DNA from 4 places in the Mesorhizobium sp. WSM2561 genome. Region 4 is predicted to be linked to each of the others. Evidence: predicted binding sites of a transcription regulator. Region 4 holds the regulator's gene; each other region holds the start of a gene.

Region 1 (2,201 bases), on a different contig from region 4:
TTTATGCCCGGCCTTGATGCGGACTGGCGGTCCATGCGCTCTTTCGTCGTCTGCTTTCGTATACTCGTATACTGGTATCCACTTGCCGGATCGTGGACCTAGTAGCCGGGAAATGCGGGCTCGAGCGGTCCGGCGGATGCGACGATTTTTTGCTTGATGGTGACGCTGGTCGAGGTGATCGCCTCGGAGATTTCGCCGCCATTGCTGTCGGCGCCATAGACCATGCGCACGGCCTCCCGATTGAGCTCTTCGGGCGGGCCGTCGAACACCACCTTGCCGGCGGCCATGCCGATGATGCGGTTGCAATAAGTGCGCGCTGTATCCAGCGTGTGCAGATTGGTGACCACGGTGAGGCCCTCGCGCAGATTGATGTCCTGCAGCGAATCCATCACCACCTTGGCGTTGAGCGGGTCGAGCGAGGCGATCGGCTCGTCGGCGAGGATGACTTTCGGCTGCTGCATCATGGCGCGGGCAATCGCGACGCGCTGCTGCTGGCCGCCGGACAAGGTGCCGGCCGGCTGAAGCGCCGTGCCGGCGATGTCGAGGCGTTCGAGCGCGGCGATTGCCTCGGCCCGTTCCTCGCGGGAGAAGACACCGAGCAGATTGACAAGGGTCGAGCGGTGATTGAGCCGCCCGAGCAGCACATTGGTCAAAACGTCAAGGCGCGGCACCAGGTTGAATTGCTGAAAGATCATGGCGCAATCGCGCTGCCAGCGCCTGAGCAGCGAACCGCGCAGGCTGGAGACTTCCGCGCCGTCAAAGAAAATCGACCCTTGGCTCGGATCGATGAGGCGGTTGATCATGCGCAAAAGCGTCGACTTGCCGGCGCCCGAGCGGCCGATGATGCCGACCATTTGGCCTTGAGGGATCGAGATATCGACGTTGCTGACGGCGGTGTTCCTGCCAAACCGGCGGGTGACGCCGCGGATCTCGAGCGTGGCTGAGGTTGCTGACATGGGCAGTTCCAGTCCAGTCGCGTTTCGAAGGTCTGTTAACCTTGGCTAGCGCAGCCGCGTGAAACCGCGGTGTCGGATTGATGTCAGTTTTGTTACCGTCCACAGCCTGAAGGGGCGAGCCGGCGGCCGCAGTTCGATCAAGTGAATGGTGAATGGTGAATGGTGACAAGAACGGCTTCCCTGCCGCCACTAAGTATTGACCATTCACTAGTCGCCGTATTTTTCAAGAAATGCTTCCGCCGAAAGCGCGCGAAAATCGTCGAGTGCGGCGCGCAGGCGCGCATGGTCCCAATCCCACCAGGCAAGTGCCTGATAGCGTTCCGCAGTGCGGCGGTCGAAGCGTTCGCGGATCGGTTTGGCGGGCACGCCGCCGACAATGGTGTAGGGCGCGACGTCCTTCGACACCACGGCGCCGGCGCCGACCGCTGCGCCATCGCCGACGCTGACGCCGGGCAGGATGGTCGAGCTGTGGCCAAGCCAGGTGTCGTGGCCGATGGTGACCCGCCTGGCGCGGCGCTGCGCGAAAAATTCGCTCTCGTGCTCGGCGTCGTCCCAATAGTCAGAGGCGCGATAGGTGAAATGGTGCAGCGTCGGCCGCCAGGTCGGGTGATTGGTGGCGTTGATGCGCACGCTAGCGGCGATGTTGGCGAATTTGCCGATCGTGGCGCACCAGGCGCTGCAGTCCTGCATCACGTAGGAATAGTCGCCAAGCGTACTTTCCGAAAGCCGGCAGCGTTCGGCGATCTCGGTCCAGCGGCCGAGCGTCGAGTTGTCGACTTCCGCAGTCTCGTGGACAAGCGGCGTTTCCGACAGTTTTCGGGTCATGCGGCGATTTTCCCGGCGGCAAAAGCGGTCACGTCGATGACGCGGTCGGCCATTGCCTCGCGCACGTCGTGATCGTGGAAGATGCCAAGCAGGGCAACGCCGGCCGCCTTCTTGGCCGCGATCAGCGCAATCACCACGTCGCGGTTGCTGGCGTCGAGCGAGGCCGTCGGTTCGTCGAGCAGCAGGATCGGGTGCTCGGTGATGAAGCCGCGCGCGATGTTGACGCGCTGCTGCTCGCCGCCGGAAAAGGTCGCCGGCGGCAGCATCCAGAGCTTTTCCGGCAGGTTGAGCTGCGCCAGCAAGGCGCGCGCCTTGTTTCGCGCAACCTCACGGTCCTCGCCGCGCTCGACCAGCGGTTCGGCGACGACATCCAGCGCCGAGACGCGCGGCACTGTTCGCAGGAACTGGCTGACATAGCCG
Region 2 (2,201 bases), 120 kb from region 4:
GAAGCCCGATTTCTTGGTCGCCTCGTAGGCAGCGAGCGTCACCGGCAGGTATCCCGACTTCTGGTGCAGATATTCCTGCACATCGGTCTTGGACAGGTAGGCGAAGAATGCCGCGACACCCTTGTATTGCTCGTCCGACTTGGCGCCGAACACCCACAGGCTGGCGCCGCCCGGCGTGGTGTTCTGCGGTGCGCCCTTGGCGTCGCTGTCGTAGGGAAGCTGGCCGATGCCATAGTTCATGCCGGACTTGACGATGTCGCCGAGGCCGCCCGACGATTCGGTGAAGATGCCGCATTCGCCGGCAAGGAAGATCTGCTTGGCTTCGGAGGTGCGCCCGCCATATTTGAAGGTGCCGTCCTTGGCAAGGTCTGCGAGCGCCTGGAAGTGGTTGACGAAAATCGGCGCGTTGATCTTGAGTTCGACATCGCCGCCGGCCAGGCCGTTCTGCTGGGTCGCCCACGACACATCATTCCATGCCGCAAAATTCTCCAGATGGATCCAGGTCAGCCAGGTCGAGGTATAGCCACAAGGGGCGGCGCCGCTCGTCTTGATCTTCTTGGCAGCTTCCCACACCTCGTTCCAGGTCTTGGGCGGGTTGTTCACGTCGAGGCCGGCCTTCTGGAAGATGTCCTTGTTGTAGTAGAGGATCGGCGAGGAGGAGTTGTAGGGGAAGGACAGCATGGTGCCGTCCGGCTTCGAATAATAGCCAACGATGCCGGGCAAATACTGGCTCTTGTCGAAGGTCATCCCGGCACCGGTCATCACCTCGGCCACCGGCTTGATCGCACCCTCGGCCGCCATCATCACGCCGGTGCCGACGTCGAACACCTGGAGGATGTCGGGCGCCTGGCCAGCGCGGAAAGCGGCGATGCCGGCGTTCAGCGTCTCCGGATAGGTGCCCTTGAACACCGGAACCAGTTCATAGTCGCTCTGGCTGGCGTTGAAATCCTTGGAGATCTTGCCGACGACCTCGGCGTTGGCGCCGGTCATGGCGTGCCACCAACTGATCTGCGTGACGGCGAAGGCGGAGGTGGTGGAAAGCAGGGTCAAGGTGGCGGCAACACCGGCCGCGAAGCCGAAGAACTTCATGTTTCATCTCCCGTTTGTCATTGGCGAAAGGGGCACTCTCGCAAAGCCAATATGTGCCGCCCGTGACAATTGGACAACGGTTTTGTTGCGGACCGATGAACTTGATTTCCACTTAAAGTGGCGTGCGCTCGAGATGAGAGCCGATGGAAAGCAATTGAAAAGCCGGCTTACCAATCGAACAACGACGACGACCGGCAATCGCCGGCGCCTCCTAAAGAGCGCACTATTGCGCGACATGCGTTAGTCCGACTTGCCGAGCGCCGTCTCGACCAGCCGCCTGGCGTCGGGGCTCGACCATTCGGCCGGGCCGTTCATGTGGGCAATCAGGCAGCCTTCCGCGTCGATCAGCATGGTGACCGGCAGGCCGAGCGCCAGGCCGCGTGTCTTGAGATCGTTGAACAGCGCCATCGTCGAATCACGGTAGTAGCGGAGCGCCTTGACGCCGGTCTCCTCGAGGAACTTCTTCGGTTTGGCGTCGTCGCCGGCATCGACATTGACCGCGACGACCTCGAAAGCATCGCTGCCCATTTCGTTCTGCAGCGCGTCGAGCGCCGGCATTTCGGCGCGGCAAGGCGCGCACCATGTCGCCCACAGATTGAGCAGCACCGTTTTGCCGGCATGGTCGGCGAGCGTCATCGGCTTGCCGTCGGGGCTGTTGAAGGCAAGACCCTTCAGCGATTGTGGCGGATCGGCCGGCAAAAGTGCTGCAACCTGGCCGGTGGCAGCCGCCGCGACCGTCTTGGCGCGGTCGGCCTTGGCGGCGCAGGCGACATCGTCCTTGCTGTCGCCAACCGCGACTTGAGCGGGGGCGTTGTTGCCAGAACCGCTTTCGCTGACATATACCGCGACCGCGCCGGCAAGCACGCCTGCCACCAAAGCGGCGAGGATGAGGCGCGGGGCCGGGAAAAATCGATTGCCGTCTGCCATTTTTTAAAACTGCTCCGGAGCACGGGTTATAGCGATGAGCGACAAGAAGGCCAGCAACCAGATGTGGGGCGGACGTTTTGCCTCGGGTCCGGCCGCGATCATGGAAGCGATCAACGCGTCGATCTCGTTCGACCGCAAACTCTACGCGCAGGATATCCGAGGCTCGATCGCCCACAGCGAGATGC
Region 3 (2,201 bases), on a different contig from region 4:
CCCGAGACGAATTCCCAGAACGGATCGAAGTCCTGGAACTGCGCCTTGTCGGGATTGTAGTAATGCGCCGCCGTGTAGTGCACATCAGCGGTCAGCCAGACGGTGTTGGTGATGCCGGCATTCTTTATGTAGCGAAGGAGGTCGGCGATTTCCAGTTCGCGGCCCTTGGCCGGGCCATTGTCGCCATTGCTGACGGCCTCGGCGCCGGCCTTGTTGGTGGCGTCGTTCCAGACGACGAGGCCGAGCGGCATGTCGGCGGCGATGATTTTCCAGGTCGCGTTGGAGTTTGCCAGTTCGCGCTTCAGCCACTTCATCTGCTGTTCGCCGAGGATGCGCGATTGCGGCGTCACCGTATCCTGCATGCCGGGGCCATTGGCGCCGCGGTAGGAACGCATGTCGAGGAAGAACACTTCGAGCAGCGGCCCGTAGGCGATCTTGCGGTAGACGCGGCCCGGTTCCGACGGCTCGTAGCGGATCGTCGTCATCTCGTGGAAGGCGCGTGCCGCGCGTGCCGCCAGCACATGGATGTTTTTTTCCGAGTAGCGGTCGTCGGCGCTCAGGTTCTTCGAATCCGACCAGTTGTTGACCACCTCGTGGTCGTCCCACTGGTAGAAGGTCGGGCAGATGGCGTTGAGCCCCAGCACGTTCTTGTCCATCATGTTGTACTTCCACTGGCCGCGGTACTCGTCCAGCGTCTCGGCAACCTTGCGCTTTTCGTCGATGAGGACCTTGTTCTTCCACTTGCTGCCGCCGGGAAGCTCGACCTCGTCCTTCATCGGGCCGTCGGCATAGATGGTGTCGCCGGAATGCAGGAAGAAGTCGGGCGTATGCTTGCCGATCGTGGCATAGGTCTTCATGCCGGTGTCGTCGATGCCCCAGCCCTGGCCGGCGGTATCGCCCGACCAGGCGAAGCGGATGTCGCGTTTCGAGGCCGGCGCCGTGCGGAAGCGGCCGACGATCGGCTCGGAGACGGCGTTGATGTCGGCAAGATCGGCCGCGACCATGCGGTAGAAGATGTCCTGGTCGGAGGTGAGGTCGGTGAGCAGCCGCTTTACCGTGTAGTCGCTGGCCGGCGACGTATCGAGCGGCGCAAGGCGCAAGGGATTGGCGAAATTTTCCGTCGACGAGACTTCGAACATGACGCGCGAAGGGCGGTCGGTCCGCGTCCACACCACGCCGCTGGTTGCGTCGACATCGCCCGACTGGATGCCATGGGTGAAGGCGGGCCGCTGATTGGCGCGCGAATAATAGGGAAGCGCGAGGCCCGATACGCCGACGAGGCCGGCGGCGCTCGCCGACGTGACAAAAGCGCGGCGCGAAATCTTGTTCATGGCTGTCTCCTGGATGGCTTAAACGTCGCCGCCAAGGTCCAGCCTCAATGTTTCACGCACATCTCGAAACCATGAAGGTTTTCTGACGATCAACAGGCTGGCGAATCTCCCCCCTCGAGGGGCCTCGAGGGGGGAGATTAGCGCTCAGCCGTCACAGCTCAAGCCGCCTGCGGTTCCGGCTCGAAGGCCGGACGGCTGGTGTTGATCAACAGCGAGATGCAGGCTGCGGCTATTGCGGTCATGCCGGCGATGAGGAAGGCAAGTTCGTAATTGCCCTGCAATTCACGCATGGTGCCGCCGAAGAAGGCGGCCGCCGCCGCACCCACCTGATGGCCGGCGACGATCCAGCCGAAGACGATCGGCCCGCTGCGGTCGCCGAACGCCTCGTTCGACAGCCTGAGCGTCGGCGGCACGGTGGCGATCCAGTCCAATCCGTAGAGCACGGCGAAGATGATCAGGCTGGTCGACGAAAAACCGGAATAAGGCAGATAGATCAGCGACAGGCCGCGGATGCCATAATAGACGCCGAGCAGCTTGCGCGGGTCGAAACGGTCGGTGAGCCAGCCCGACAGCGTCGTGCCGATCAGGTCGAAGATGCCCATCAGCGACAGCAGGCCGGCGGCTTGCACCTGGCCGATGCCCATGTCGCCGCAAAACGCGATCAGGTGCGTTCCGACCAGTCCGTTGGTGGTGAAGCCGCAAATGAAGAAAGTGGCGAACAGATACCAGAACACGCGCGTGCCGGCGGCACGACGCAGCGTGCTGAACGTGTGGGTGAGGAAATTGCCCTGCGAGGCCGGCGGAACCGGCGGCACGTCGTCGACGTCCGCGCCGTAGCGCACCATGCCGATCGCGGACGGCCGTTCCGGC
Region 4 (2,201 bases):
GGCTTATGCCGGCAATTACGCCATCTGGCGCAACGCAAGGCAATTGAGCGAGAACGCCGAGCCGGTCGCCGATGTCAGCGACGCCGAGATGCGGGCACTGGCGGCCCGGGCGCGCCAGACGGACGGACCGGAGCGCGAAGCCTACCGCAAGGCCGGCGAAGCGCTCGGCTTCGGGCTCGGCAGCCTGTTCGCGCTGATCGATCCGGCACCGGTGGCCATGGTCGGCGCCAGCGCTGCCGCCTTCGACCTGATCGAACCGGCCCTGCGCGAGGCCATCGCCCAGACCGCTGGCGGCCAGCATTCGGGTTCGATTTCCTTCGACACCGAGCCGAACGAGCTGCCGCTGATCCGCGAAGGCTGCGCCATGCGGGCGCTGAGCTTCGTCGATCAGGAGATTTTCGCGCCGAGCATCCAGGCACGAGCCGGCTCGGTGGGAAAGAACGTGGCTTGAGTTCGAAGGCAGGGATCCCCGGATCGCGACTTGGCGTGTGTTCCGGTCAGGCCGCGCCGAGGATGGTGGATTCCGAGAACCGGAGCGGAGCGTACTTTCGGGTACGTCAGCACCGGAAGCGCAGGTATCAGCCGTTCGCAGGCCGGCATCACCTGAATATCAGCTAGTCTTCCCTGATCGCATAGCCGGCGCCGCGGATGGTGCGGATGACATCGGGCATGCGACCATTGTTGACCGCCTTGCGCAACCGGCCGACATGGACGTCCACCGTGCGCTCGTCGATGTAGATCGTCTCGCCCCAGACATTGTCGAGCAACTGGCTGCGCGAGAAGACCCGGCCCGGGTGGCGCATCATGAATTCGAGCAGCCGGAATTCGGTCGGCCCGAGCCGAATCTCGCTCTTCTTGCGATAGACCCGGTGCGATTCACGATCGAGCATGATGTCGCCGACCTTGAGCACGCTGGACAGCACTTCGGGCTTGGCGCGGCGCAGCAGCGCCTTGACCCTGGCCATGAATTCCGGTGTCGAGAACGGCTTGACCAGATAGTCGTCGGCTCCGGTCGAAAGGCCTCGCACCCGGTCGCTCTCCTCGCCGCGCGCGGTCAGCATGATGATCGGCAGCCGCTCGGTTTCGGGGCGCACCCGAAGGCGCCGGCAAAGCTCGATGCCGGAAACCGCCGGCACCATCCAGTCAAGCACCAAAAGATCGGGCACGTTTTCCTGCAGCCGGATTTCGGCCTCGTCGCCGCGCGTCACCACCTCGACCTGATAGCCTTCGGATTCAAGATTGTAACGGAGGAGGACGCCCAGCGGCTCTTCATCCTCCACCACCATGATGCGCGGCGCGATCATCGGCCGGTCACTCCTGTCCTGTCGCCGGCGCCGACATCGTCGTTTCGTCGAGCTTCGGGCGATCCGCCGGCAATTGCTGCCCGGTCACGACAAAATAGGCGTTTTCGGCGATGTTGGTGACATGATCGCCGATACGCTCGAGATTCTTGGCGCAGAACAGAAGGTGCGTGCAGGCGGTGATGTTGCGCGGATCCTCCATCATGTAGGTCAGGAGCTCGCGAAAAACCGCCGTGTATTTCACGTCGATCTTCTGGTCGTCGGCGCGCAGTTCCTTCAACGCGCCGGCATCGCGCGACACATAGTGCTCAACCACGCCGCGCAGCTGCACAAGAACGAGATCCGCCATCGCATCTATACCGTGCGACAGATTCCGCGGCGTCGCGCTCTGCCCGACTGCGCTGACCCGCTTGGCTATGTTCTTGGCCAGATCGCCGATGCGCTCGAGATCGCCGGCCATGCGGATTGCGCCAACCACTGCGCGCAGATCCTGCGCCATCGGCTGCCGTTTGGCGATCAGCGTGATGGCGCTGTCGTCGAGTTCGCGCTGCCGCGCATCCATGATGGCGTCGTCCGAGACGACGCGCTGCGCCATCGCATTGTCCGACGCAAGCAACGCGCGGATCGAGGCCGCGACCATTGCGGCGGCGAGCTCGTCCATGTCGCGGATCAGCCGGTCGATGTGCTCCAGTTCCTCGTCGAAAGATGCGACGGTGTGTTCACCCATGGTGCTGTCCTCGTGTTCGAAATTCGCCGGACCGCTCAGCCGAACCGGCCGGTGATGTAGTCCTGGGTGCGCTTATCGTCGGGGTTGGTGAACATCTTGTCGGTCGCGCCCTCCTCGACCAGATAGCCGAGATGGAACATCGCCGTGCGTTGCGACACGCGCGCCGCCTGCTG

What was found. Region 4 encodes PhoB, which activates phosphate uptake and scavenging genes when phosphate is short. Its sites were predicted from a motif close to TGTCATNNANCTGTCAT; they were not measured.
Region 1: a site for PhoB is predicted at 1,026-1,042, ahead of phnC (phosphonate ABC transporter ATP-binding protein). Genes of this name have one in related genera too.
Region 2: a site for PhoB is predicted at 1,152-1,168, ahead of ugpB (sn-glycerol-3-phosphate ABC transporter substrate-binding protein UgpB). Genes of this name have one in related genera too.
Region 3: a site for PhoB is predicted at 1,403-1,419, ahead of M727_RS0122795 (alkaline phosphatase). Genes of this name have one in related genera too.

Annotation. Positions count from the first base shown of each region.
Region 1 is NZ_AZUX01000014.1:154,948-157,148, reverse strand. It holds gene phnC (phosphonate ABC transporter ATP-binding protein) at 99-956, opposite strand; gene M727_RS0113480 (DapH/DapD/GlmU-related protein) at 1,164-1,781, opposite strand; gene phnL (phosphonate C-P lyase system protein PhnL) at 1,778-2,201, opposite strand, start outside.
Region 2 is NZ_AZUX01000016.1:61,884-64,084, forward strand. It holds gene ugpB (sn-glycerol-3-phosphate ABC transporter substrate-binding protein UgpB) at 1-1,089, opposite strand, end outside; gene M727_RS0115045 (TlpA disulfide reductase family protein) at 1,330-2,016, opposite strand; gene argH (argininosuccinate lyase) at 2,051-2,201, shown strand, end outside.
Region 3 is NZ_AZUX01000028.1:67,915-70,115, forward strand. It holds gene M727_RS0122795 (alkaline phosphatase) at 1-1,331, opposite strand, end outside; gene M727_RS0122800 (MFS transporter) at 1,490-2,201, opposite strand, start outside.
Region 4 is NZ_AZUX01000016.1:186,045-188,245, forward strand. It holds gene M727_RS0115695 (ROK family protein) at 1-451, shown strand, start outside; gene phoB (phosphate regulon transcriptional regulator PhoB) at 615-1,304, opposite strand; gene phoU (phosphate signaling complex protein PhoU) at 1,312-2,028, opposite strand; gene pstB (phosphate ABC transporter ATP-binding protein PstB) at 2,064-2,201, opposite strand, start outside.